Regions from separate parts of the Limnohabitans sp. TEGF004 genome, predicted to be linked through region 3. Evidence: predicted binding sites of a transcription regulator. Region 3 holds the regulator's gene; each other region holds the start of a gene.

Region 1 (3,071 bases), 600 kb from region 3:
TCCACGTTGGACTTCACGCCTTTGGCGTCTTGAAACGTCAGCGTCACAGGCACGGTGGTGTCTTTGGCCAAGGGTGCTTTCAAGTCCATCAACATCACGTGGTAGCCGCCGGGCTTGAGCTCGACCGCTTTGCCAGCGAGCAAGTCTAGGCCGTTGGGCAAGGCGTTCATACGCATCACGTCTTTGTCCATCTTCATTTCGTGAATCTCAGCCACGCCTGCCACAGGGCTGCTCACACCCACCAATTTGGCGTTGTCTTTGGCGGTTATTTTCATGAATGCGCCGGTGGCCTTTTGGCCTTGCACGGTGGCGCGTGCCCATGCGTCGGTGATGGTCACGTTTTGGGCATACGCGTTGACCGCGCACACAGTGGCGAATGCGGCGGCGATGAGGTGTTTCGTAAATTTCATAAAAGCTCCTTTGAATTAATGGTGGTGTTCGTGTTTGGGTGCAGCTTGCACGTCTAGCAAAGCAGCAGGTGATTTGAGGCCGCGTGTCGAGGTGCCTTGGGTTGGAATGTCTGACCAATCATTTTGACTGTTCTCGCACACCTGCAACACCTTCACCCATAAAGGTCCTGCTTGGTTGGGCAAACGTCCCATGAAGGCGAATTCATCAAACTGGTCATCGGGCAGGGCATTGTCTTTGTGTGTCGCCGTCCAGCGCAACTCCACCACATCGTCGGTCACGGTTTTGCCATGGCTGATGTACGGCTTGTTCAGTTGGGCTTTACGGGTGGTGATGGTCCAGCCTACTTTGGGTTGCGGCTTGGCCCCTTCAAAGCCAGCGGGCACTTGCACGACCAGGCCATGGGTTGCCGCACCGTTGCAGCCATGCCCCACACGTAACGTAGCTTTGTAATAACTGCCAGCCACCGCTTGCGGTTCTGTCAAGACGATGTGGGCGTGTGCCTGCAGCGCCGTAGCCGCCAAGCAAGCCCAGATGCACTGGGCGAGTGTTTTGAAAAATTGATTCATCTTGTTTCCTTCTGTTTGAACTTGCGTCAATTGCATCTGACCTGTGTGCGAACGCGCAGCACAAAGCCAGCACACCAAGCGGCGGCACAAGGCCGCGCGCCCGTTTAAAACTCAGAGGAAAAGTTCAGGCGGCCCACGCGAAGGCAGCGGGGGCGCAGCGAGGGCCGCCATGTGCGCTGCAGCGATGGGCTGCATGACATAGGCCAGTGGGGAAGGTTGGGTCAACGCAGTGTTCAACGCAGGAGGTGGTGCGCTGATGGAGGCACACAAAGGGCAGTCCAGCGTGTGGCTGGATGCGGCAGCTTCATCGTCACCTTGCACCACCAGCTTCATGCTGCCCGTGCTGGTACAGACCAAGTCCATGCCCTGCGGGTTGACGATGGGCGATGCAATGGCCACGCCAACAGACAACGCAAACCACACCAGCACAAGGCGGGTGAGTTGGATGGCGTGACGCAAGCGTTGCATGTTTGAAATTATGTCTGACGCATTGGACATATTCGCAACGTCTGCCCTGCCTAGGTGAAAACGAGGATTCATTGACATCCATCAAGGAATGAAGCGCATGATGGGCGCAACATCAAACCATAAATAGAGGAGCTTCCATGGACGCACAACACGCCACAGCCTTCAAGCAAAAGCTTGAAACCCAACGCGCCGACTTGCTTGCACAAATTGCACAGCAACGCGGTGGCAAAGCCAGCCGCGCAGAAGTGGCGGCCGAGCACTTCGCGCACAACGAAGACTCAGACGCACAGGTCAACACCGCACGCGATTTGGAGTTCGCCATCAACGAACACGAAACCGCCGAGCTGGCTGCGATTGACGACGCCTTGGCTCGCTTAAGTGCTGGCACGTATGGCCATTGCGTCGATTGCGATGCCACGATTTCCGAAGCACGCCTGAACGCAGCACCCGAAGCAGCGCTCTGCATTGGCTGCCAAGAAAAATCTGAACACAACCACCACTAAGAAAGAAAACACATGACCACTTTTCACGCCGTTGTTTGGATGGACCACCAAGAAGCCCACGTGCTGATGTTCGACCGTGAGCACGTGGAGAGCCAACGCGTCAAATCACGCAGCCATCACAAACACCAAGGCAAGCCCAACGAAGTTGCGCATTTGTATGCCGACATTGCAAAGGCCCTTGAAGGCACGCACGAGGTATTGGTGACCGGCCCAGGCTTGGCACGCGACGAATTCCGTGACTGGTGCAAACAACACCACGCCCATGTGAACGTGGTGGACAGCATCGCCAGCGACCACCCCACCGACGCACAAGTGGTGGCCATGGCGCGTCAGTACTTCAAGAAGCTTGATAACTTAGGTGCAGACCCAGCGTTGATCAAGTAATCTTGGTTGGCGTTCGCGCCACCCACAAAAAAGCCCGCTTGGACTCAAGCGGGCTTTTTCTTTTGCACTGAACCTTTTTTAAGCGCTGAGTGGCGACAGCTCTTGCTCAATCGCACCAAACACGCTTTGCCCATCTTTGCCTTTCGCATCGATGCGCACAGTGTCGGCAAACTTCATGTACTCGGTGGTGGCCTTGCCATCGAGCGCGGTTTCCATGGCGCGTTTTTCGGCGATGCAGCTATAGCCTTTGGGCCACTCAGTTTTGCCGTTTTTCTCAAAGCCCGCATTGCTGACTGTGCCGCTGTTGACCACGGTGCCTGCGCGCAGTGCGCGGGTTTTGCTGGCGTGGGCCACGAGTTGGCCGAAGTGATGCGTCATGTCGGTGCCTGCGTCGCACATGCCGACCTTGCGGCCGTTCCATGCCACTTGCACGGTCAGGTGCACGCTGCCGTTGTCCCACGCGTCGCCCAGCTCATCCAGCGTCACGGCCACAGGGCTGAATGACACAGCGGGGTGGCTTTGCACGTTGTGTGTGACGTTGCGCAGGGTGATGGCGTTGGACAGCATAACCAAGCGGATGCTTTCAAGCGCATCGTCAGCCGATGCACCCACGGGCACGTCACCTGTGATGACGGCGATTTCAGCAGAAAAATCCACGCCTAAGTTTTCATTGGCACACACCACATGGTCGTTTGCGCCCATCAGTGCATCGCTGGCGGCTTGGTGCATCACCAAATCG
Region 2 (3,071 bases), 870 kb from region 3:
CTGTGGCGTTTTTGGGAAAGCTCACGGCAAGGTAGTCGGCTTGGAAGCTCATCGCGGTTTTGATGTCTTCCATGTCTTTGGCGGTCAACGCAGGCGCGGTCAAGCCGCCGCCTTGTTTGTTGATGCCTTTGTTGTTCGACAACTCGCCACCAATCTTCACTGTGGTGTGCACTTGTTCGCCGCGCACGGCTTCGACGGTCAACACAATCAAGCCATCGTTGAGCAACAGCAAATCGCCGGGCTTCACATCGCGTGGCAGCTCTTTGTAGTCAAGGCCCACGCCTTGCAAATCGCCGGGCTCGGTGCGTGAGGCATCGAGCACAAACTTCGCGCCGTTTTCCAGCATGACCTTGCCATCGACAAACTTGCCCACGCGGATTTTTGGGCCTTGCAGGTCGGCCATGATGGCCACTTCGCGGCCTGCACGGGCTGCGGCTTCGCGCACCAAACGGGCGCGATCGATGTGGTCTTGAGCTTTGCCGTGGCTGAAATTAAGGCGCACCACGTTGACGCCGGCGCGAATCATGGCTTCAAGCAATGCAGGGTCGCTGGAAGCTGGGCCTAAAGTAGCAACAATTTTGGTCGCGTGACGTGCCATATTCTTTGTCTCCGTATGTGTTTTGTTTGTTTCATTCTTGCACGCCTCAAGCGCCCCAGCGCATGGGGTTGCAGGGTTAAGGGCCTTAAGAACGAATTCTTTTTGTCTCTTTTTAACCGATGGCCTTGACCCACCAACGGGTAAACACCCTCTTTTTTGGCGTATGCAGCGATAATGGCGTGAACAGTTGATGCAAATCAGTGCGCATCTTCGCAGGCCACCTAAGATTCAATTCCTATGACCACACATATCCAACCGATCCTTCCCGGCGAACCCATGCCACACCGCAAAGTTATGCGCGAGTGGTTGATTCCATTGGCAGAGCGCACCACAGCGCTGGCTATTGTCATGCTCGTCGTCGACTACGTGCTGTGGGCAGCACTGTTGACAGGCACCGTATACTTTGACGCGTGGTGGGCCAAGCTCTTGTGCGGCTGCGTCGCAGGCTTTGTGATTGGCCGCTTGTTCATCTTGGGCCACGATGCTTGCCACCAAAGCCTCACACCGCACCGCAACCTCAACAAGTGGTTGGGCCGCATTGCTTTCTTGCCCTCGTTGACCGCCTATAGCTTGTGGGACATCGGCCACAACGTGGTGCACCACGGCTACACCAACCTCAAAAACTTCGACTTCGTGTGGGCCCCCTACACCCCCGAAGAGTACGCTGCGCTGAGCCCCATGCAAAAGCTCAAAGACCGCGTGTACCGCAGCGGCTGGGCACCTGGCCTGTACTACATGATCGAAATCTGGTGGAACAAGATGGTGTTCCCCAACGAAAAGAACATGCCTACACGCCGCCCTATCTTCACAAAAGACTGCTGGCTCATCACCGGCTTCGGCGCTGCTTGGGTGGCTGTCATGGCTTGGGCCGCAGTGGCCACAGGCCAAACCATTGGCTACATCTTGCTGATGGGCGTGATCATTCCATTCTTCTTCTGGGTGACCATGATTGGTTTCGTGGTGTACGTGCACCACACCCATGTGGACGTGTCTTGGCACGAGGAGCGCACCGGCTGGTCAAAGGCTTCGCCTTTTGTGTCCACCACCGTGCACTTGACCTTCCCATTCAACATCGGCGCGTTGATGCACCACATCATGGAGCACACCGCTCATCACTTGGACATGAGCATTCCTCTGTACAAGCTGAAACAAGCGCAAAGCAAACTCGAAGAATTGCTGCCAGAACGCATCATCGTTCAGCCCTTCTCTTGGAGCTGGTATGTGCAAACCGCTCGCGACTGCAAGCTGTATGACTTCAAAACCGACAGCTGGATGACATACGAAGGCAAGGTCACGAGCCCTCGCGCCATGAAAGCAGCCTAATCGCCATCGCCAGATTCAAAGCCCCGCAAGTTCACACGAATTTGCGGGGCTTTTTCTTGTACGCTTCTCACCCATGAAACGCCTAGTCTTAATGTCGCTGCTCCTCGCCTCTGCCGCCGCACAGGCCATGTGGGTAACCGTCACGCGCAACGAAGTGGCCACCGTCTACATCGACTCAAGCGCCATCACCAAAATGGGCTACAACCGCCGCGTGTGGGTGGTGTACGACCTGACCAGTCCCGACAAAACGGGCCAGCAGTCGGTCAAATCGCACATCGACTACGACTGCACCGAAGGCAAATACCGAACCATCAGCGCCACCAGCCACCCCAACAAAATGGGCAATGGCCCCGCCATCAAAGCCCTGCCCGTGGCTGAAGGCTGGCGGCCTGTGAGCCAAGACAGCATGAGCCGGCAGTTGTTTTCGTTTGCTTGTGCTTGGTAATTAACCCGCAGCGCGCTTGGTCAAAATTTCAAACGCTGGCAAGGTCTTGCCTTCCAGCACTTCCAAGAAAGCGCCGCCGCCGGTAGAGATGTAGCCCACTTGTTTTTCGATGCCGTACTTGGCAATGGCAGCCAAGGTGTCGCCGCCACCTGCGATGCTGAACGCGCTCGATTCGGCAATGGCGTGCGCAATGGTCTTCGTGCCGTTCTCAAACGCGGCAAATTCAAACACACCCACAGGGCCGTTCCACACAATCGTGCCGGCCTTCATCAGCTGCTCGGCCAACTTGGTGGCGGTCTCTGGGCCGATGTCCAAAATCATGTCGTCGTCGGCCACGTCGGTGGCTTTCTTGACGGTGGCCACTGCATCAGCGGCAAAGGTCTTAGCGGTCACCACGTCGGTGGGGATTGGCACCTCTGCGCCGCGTGCTTTCATGATGTCGATCACAGCTTTGGCCTCATTCACCAAATCGTGCTCGGCCAAGCTCTTGCCGATGTTCAAGCCAGCGGCCAGCATGAAGGTGTTGGCAATGCCACCACCCACGATGAGCTGGTCCACGTTGTTAGCCAAGCTCTTGAGGATGGTCAGCTTGGTGGACACCTTGCTGCCCGCCACGATGGCGGCCAATGGGCGTTTGGGGTTGGCCAAGGCTTTGGTGATGGCGTCAATCTCAGCCGCTAACAGGGGGCCTGCACAGGCCACGGG
Region 3 (3,071 bases):
TGAAAACGTGTACCGTCTGCAAATCATGAACGCAGCGGAGAGCATTCAGACTTACCGCTTGTCAGTCAAAGGTTTGCCAGGTTTGAAAATCACGACCGATACCGAAGTCATGGTGGACCCCGCCCAAGCCCGTTGGATTGTGTTGCGTGCCGATGTGCCTTATGGTTCTGTCGAGGGTGGTTCACACAAAATCATGTTTGAAGTTCAGGCCTTGGGTACCGATGAGTTTGTGGTCGAAAAATCTGTGTTCATCGTTCCTAGGTAATGCATCATGAAACAAGAAACAACTGATACCAAAGCATGGTGGCAATATGGTCACGTTTGGCTCATCATCGCGGGCCCTGCTGCGGTCATTGTGGCGGGATTCATCACGTTGGCGATTGCCATTCGCGTGCCAGACCCCGTGGTGGCCGACGACTATTACCGCCGAGGCTTAGACATCAACAAAACCTTGGCGGCAGAAAAAGACATGCAGCTGGCACCCGCCATGCAGGCGCGTAACCATGTGGTGACGCCCAAAGCTGAGTCAGCCAAGCAAGAGACCCCCGCGAAAACCCCATGACTTGGCGCTGTCATTCGAGCCTAGACTGAACTCATTCCTGTTTAGGAGAATCAGAATGTTGGCTCAGCGAATGATGTGGATTGCATGGCCTGCTTTTTTAGTAGCAGGTGTTTTGGAAATGCTGGTGTTTGCGTTTGTAGACCCGCAAGATATGCAATGGTTTGGCCAGCCTATTGAGCTTTCGCGACAAGGTGTGTATACCTTGTCGTTTTTTGTTTTCTGGATGGTCACAGCAGCCTCCAGCGCATTGACCACCTTGCTGTCAGTGTCGCCGTTTGAGATGAACCGTTGCCCAATGGTGCCAACAGAACGACCAGATGGCTGCCCCAAGCAAGAGGTGTGTTGCGACCCTGTCGCTGTTTAAATTGGCTGGCAGCTTTGTGCGTTCACGATGAGCTTGAGCGCATCGGCGTTCAAAATGCGCACATGGCGTTGTTTGACTTCCACGACACCGTCTTCTACAAACTTTGAAAACGTGCGGCTCACCGTTTCGAGCTTGAGCCCAAGGTAGCTGCCAATCTCTTCGCGCGTCATGCGCAAAATTAGTTCAGACTGAGAGAACCCTCTGGCGTGCAGGCGCTGCACCAAGTTCAGCAAGAACGCTGCGAGACGCTCTTCGGCACGCATGCTGCCCAGCAGCAACATCACACCGTTTTCACGCACGATTTCTCGACTCATGATTTTGTGGACATGTCGCTGCAAGGATGTGATTTCACGAGACAGCTCTTCAATGCGATCAAACGGCATCACGCACACTTCGGCGTCTTCCAGTGCCACGGCATCGCAGGTGTGGTGGTCGCTCACGATGCCATCCAAACCGATGATTTCACCGGCCATTTGAAAACCTGTCACTTGGTCGCGGCCATCTTCAGCGGAGATGCGTGTTTTGAAGAAGCCCGTGCGAATGGCGTACAGCGCGTTGAACTTGTCACCCTGTCTGAACAGGTTGTCACCACGTGCCACTTTGCGGCGTGTGGCCACCACTTCGTCCACACGCTCCATCTCGCTCTCGTTCAAGCCTAAAGGCATGCAGAGCTCGCGCAAATTGCAGTTAGAACAGGCGACTTTGATACTGGTGGAATTCATAGGGTCTGACAGTCGTTTGTGTTGATGCAGGTCAACTTTTTGCTGTGCCTGCACGCCTATTATGGAGCGCAAATTTAGGTGTGAACTTATGCATTCTCTTGTCCTCAATCCAGAACTTTTGCAGCGCTATGACGTGGCGGGGCCCCGTTACACCTCGTATCCCACGGCAGACCGATTTGTCGAGGCGTTTGGTGAAGCTGACTATTTGCAAGCGTTAGAGCAACGCCGCGATGGTGTGGGTGCCAAAGCCTACCCCTTGTCGCTGTATGTGCACATCCCGTTTTGCGAGTCACTGTGCTACTACTGCGCCTGTAACAAGATCATCACCAAACACCACGAGCGTGGCGCGGAGTATTTGCGCTACCTTGAGCGTGAGGTGGACCTGAACATCGTGCATTTGGGCCAAGGCCAAGTGGTGTCGCAGCTTCACCTCGGTGGCGGCAGCCCTACGTTTTTGAGCGATGCAGAGTTGGCGCAACTCATGGCCATGCTGCGCCGCAATTTTCAGTTTGCGCCCGGCGGTGAATACTCGGTCGAGATTGACCCACGCACGGTCACGCGCGAACGCTTGGCCCACTTAGCGGAGCTGGGCTTTAACCGCCTGAGCTTTGGCGTGCAAGACTTTGAGCCTGCCGTGCAAAAAGCGGTGCACCGCATTCAGCCTGCAGAGCAAGTGTTTGACTTGGTGGCTGCATCGCGTGAGCTTGGCTTTGAATCGGTCAACGTCGATTTGATTTACGGCTTGCCCATGCAAACGCCAGAAACCTTTGAGCGCACGCTAGAGCAAGTCACCCAGTTGCGTCCAGATCGCATTGCGCTGTATGCCTATGCTCACTTGCCCGAGCGTTTCAAGCCACAGCGCCGCATCCACACGCAAGACTTGCCGCCTGCGGCGTCTAAGCTTGTCATGTTGTCGAGCGCCATGCGTGTGTTGGTGGAGGCGAGTTATGTGTATGTGGGGATGGACCACTTTGCCTTACCCAACGATGCACTGGCTGTGGCCAAGCGCCAAGGCCGCTTGCACCGCAATTTCCAAGGCTACAGCACCCAGCCCGATTGCGATCTGATTGCTTTGGGTGTGTCCTCCATCGGTCGCGTGGGCCCCACCTTCAGCCAAAACGTCAAGACCTTGGATGAGTATTACGACTTGCTCAACCAAGGCCGATTACCTGTGGCCCGTGGCATGGCTTTGTCGCGTGATGACTTGGTGCGTCGCACGGTCATCATGGCGCTGATGTGCCAAGGCAGTGTGTTGTTTGAATCGGTGGAGTTGTCGCACCTGGTGGACTTCAAGCAGTATTTCGCACCAGAAATGGAAGCGATGGCCGTCATGCAAGCGCAGGGCTTGTTGACCATGGACGATGCAGGTATTCATGTGACCGAGCTGGGCTGGTTCTTTGTGCGTGGCGTGGCCATGGTGTTT

Evidence for each region. The regulator FNR, encoded in region 3, switches genes on or off when oxygen is low (the NO sensors DNR and NnrR bind a similar motif). The targets are predictions, from matches to a motif close to TTGATNNNNATCAA.
Region 1: the regulator FNR is predicted to act here: its motif matches at 1,517-1,530, upstream of LINBF2_RS00905 (TraR/DksA family transcriptional regulator).
Region 2: the regulator FNR is predicted to act here: its motif matches at 786-799, upstream of LINBF2_RS12365 (fatty acid desaturase).

Annotation. Positions count from the first base shown of each region.
Region 1 is NZ_AP027056.1:166,756-169,826, reverse strand. It holds gene LINBF2_RS00920 (copper chaperone PCu(A)C) at 1-410, opposite strand, end outside; gene LINBF2_RS00915 (YcnI family protein) at 426-977, opposite strand; gene LINBF2_RS00910 (DUF2946 family protein) at 1,089-1,445, opposite strand; gene LINBF2_RS00905 (TraR/DksA family transcriptional regulator) at 1,583-1,948, shown strand; gene LINBF2_RS00900 (hypothetical protein) at 1,961-2,332, shown strand; gene LINBF2_RS00895 (fumarylacetoacetate hydrolase family protein) at 2,411-3,071, opposite strand, start outside.
Region 2 is NZ_AP027056.1:2,517,249-2,520,319, forward strand. It holds gene pyk (pyruvate kinase) at 1-598, opposite strand, end outside; gene LINBF2_RS12365 (fatty acid desaturase) at 836-1,921, shown strand; gene LINBF2_RS12370 (surface-adhesin E family protein) at 1,995-2,366, shown strand; gene LINBF2_RS12375 (phosphoglycerate kinase) at 2,367-3,071, opposite strand, start outside.
Region 3 is NZ_AP027056.1:766,634-769,704, forward strand. It holds gene ccoG (cytochrome c oxidase accessory protein CcoG) at 1-265, shown strand, start outside; gene LINBF2_RS03835 (FixH family protein) at 272-562, shown strand; gene LINBF2_RS03840 (hypothetical protein) at 618-926, shown strand; gene fnr (fumarate/nitrate reduction transcriptional regulator Fnr) at 923-1,660, opposite strand; gene hemN (oxygen-independent coproporphyrinogen III oxidase) at 1,737-3,071, shown strand, end outside.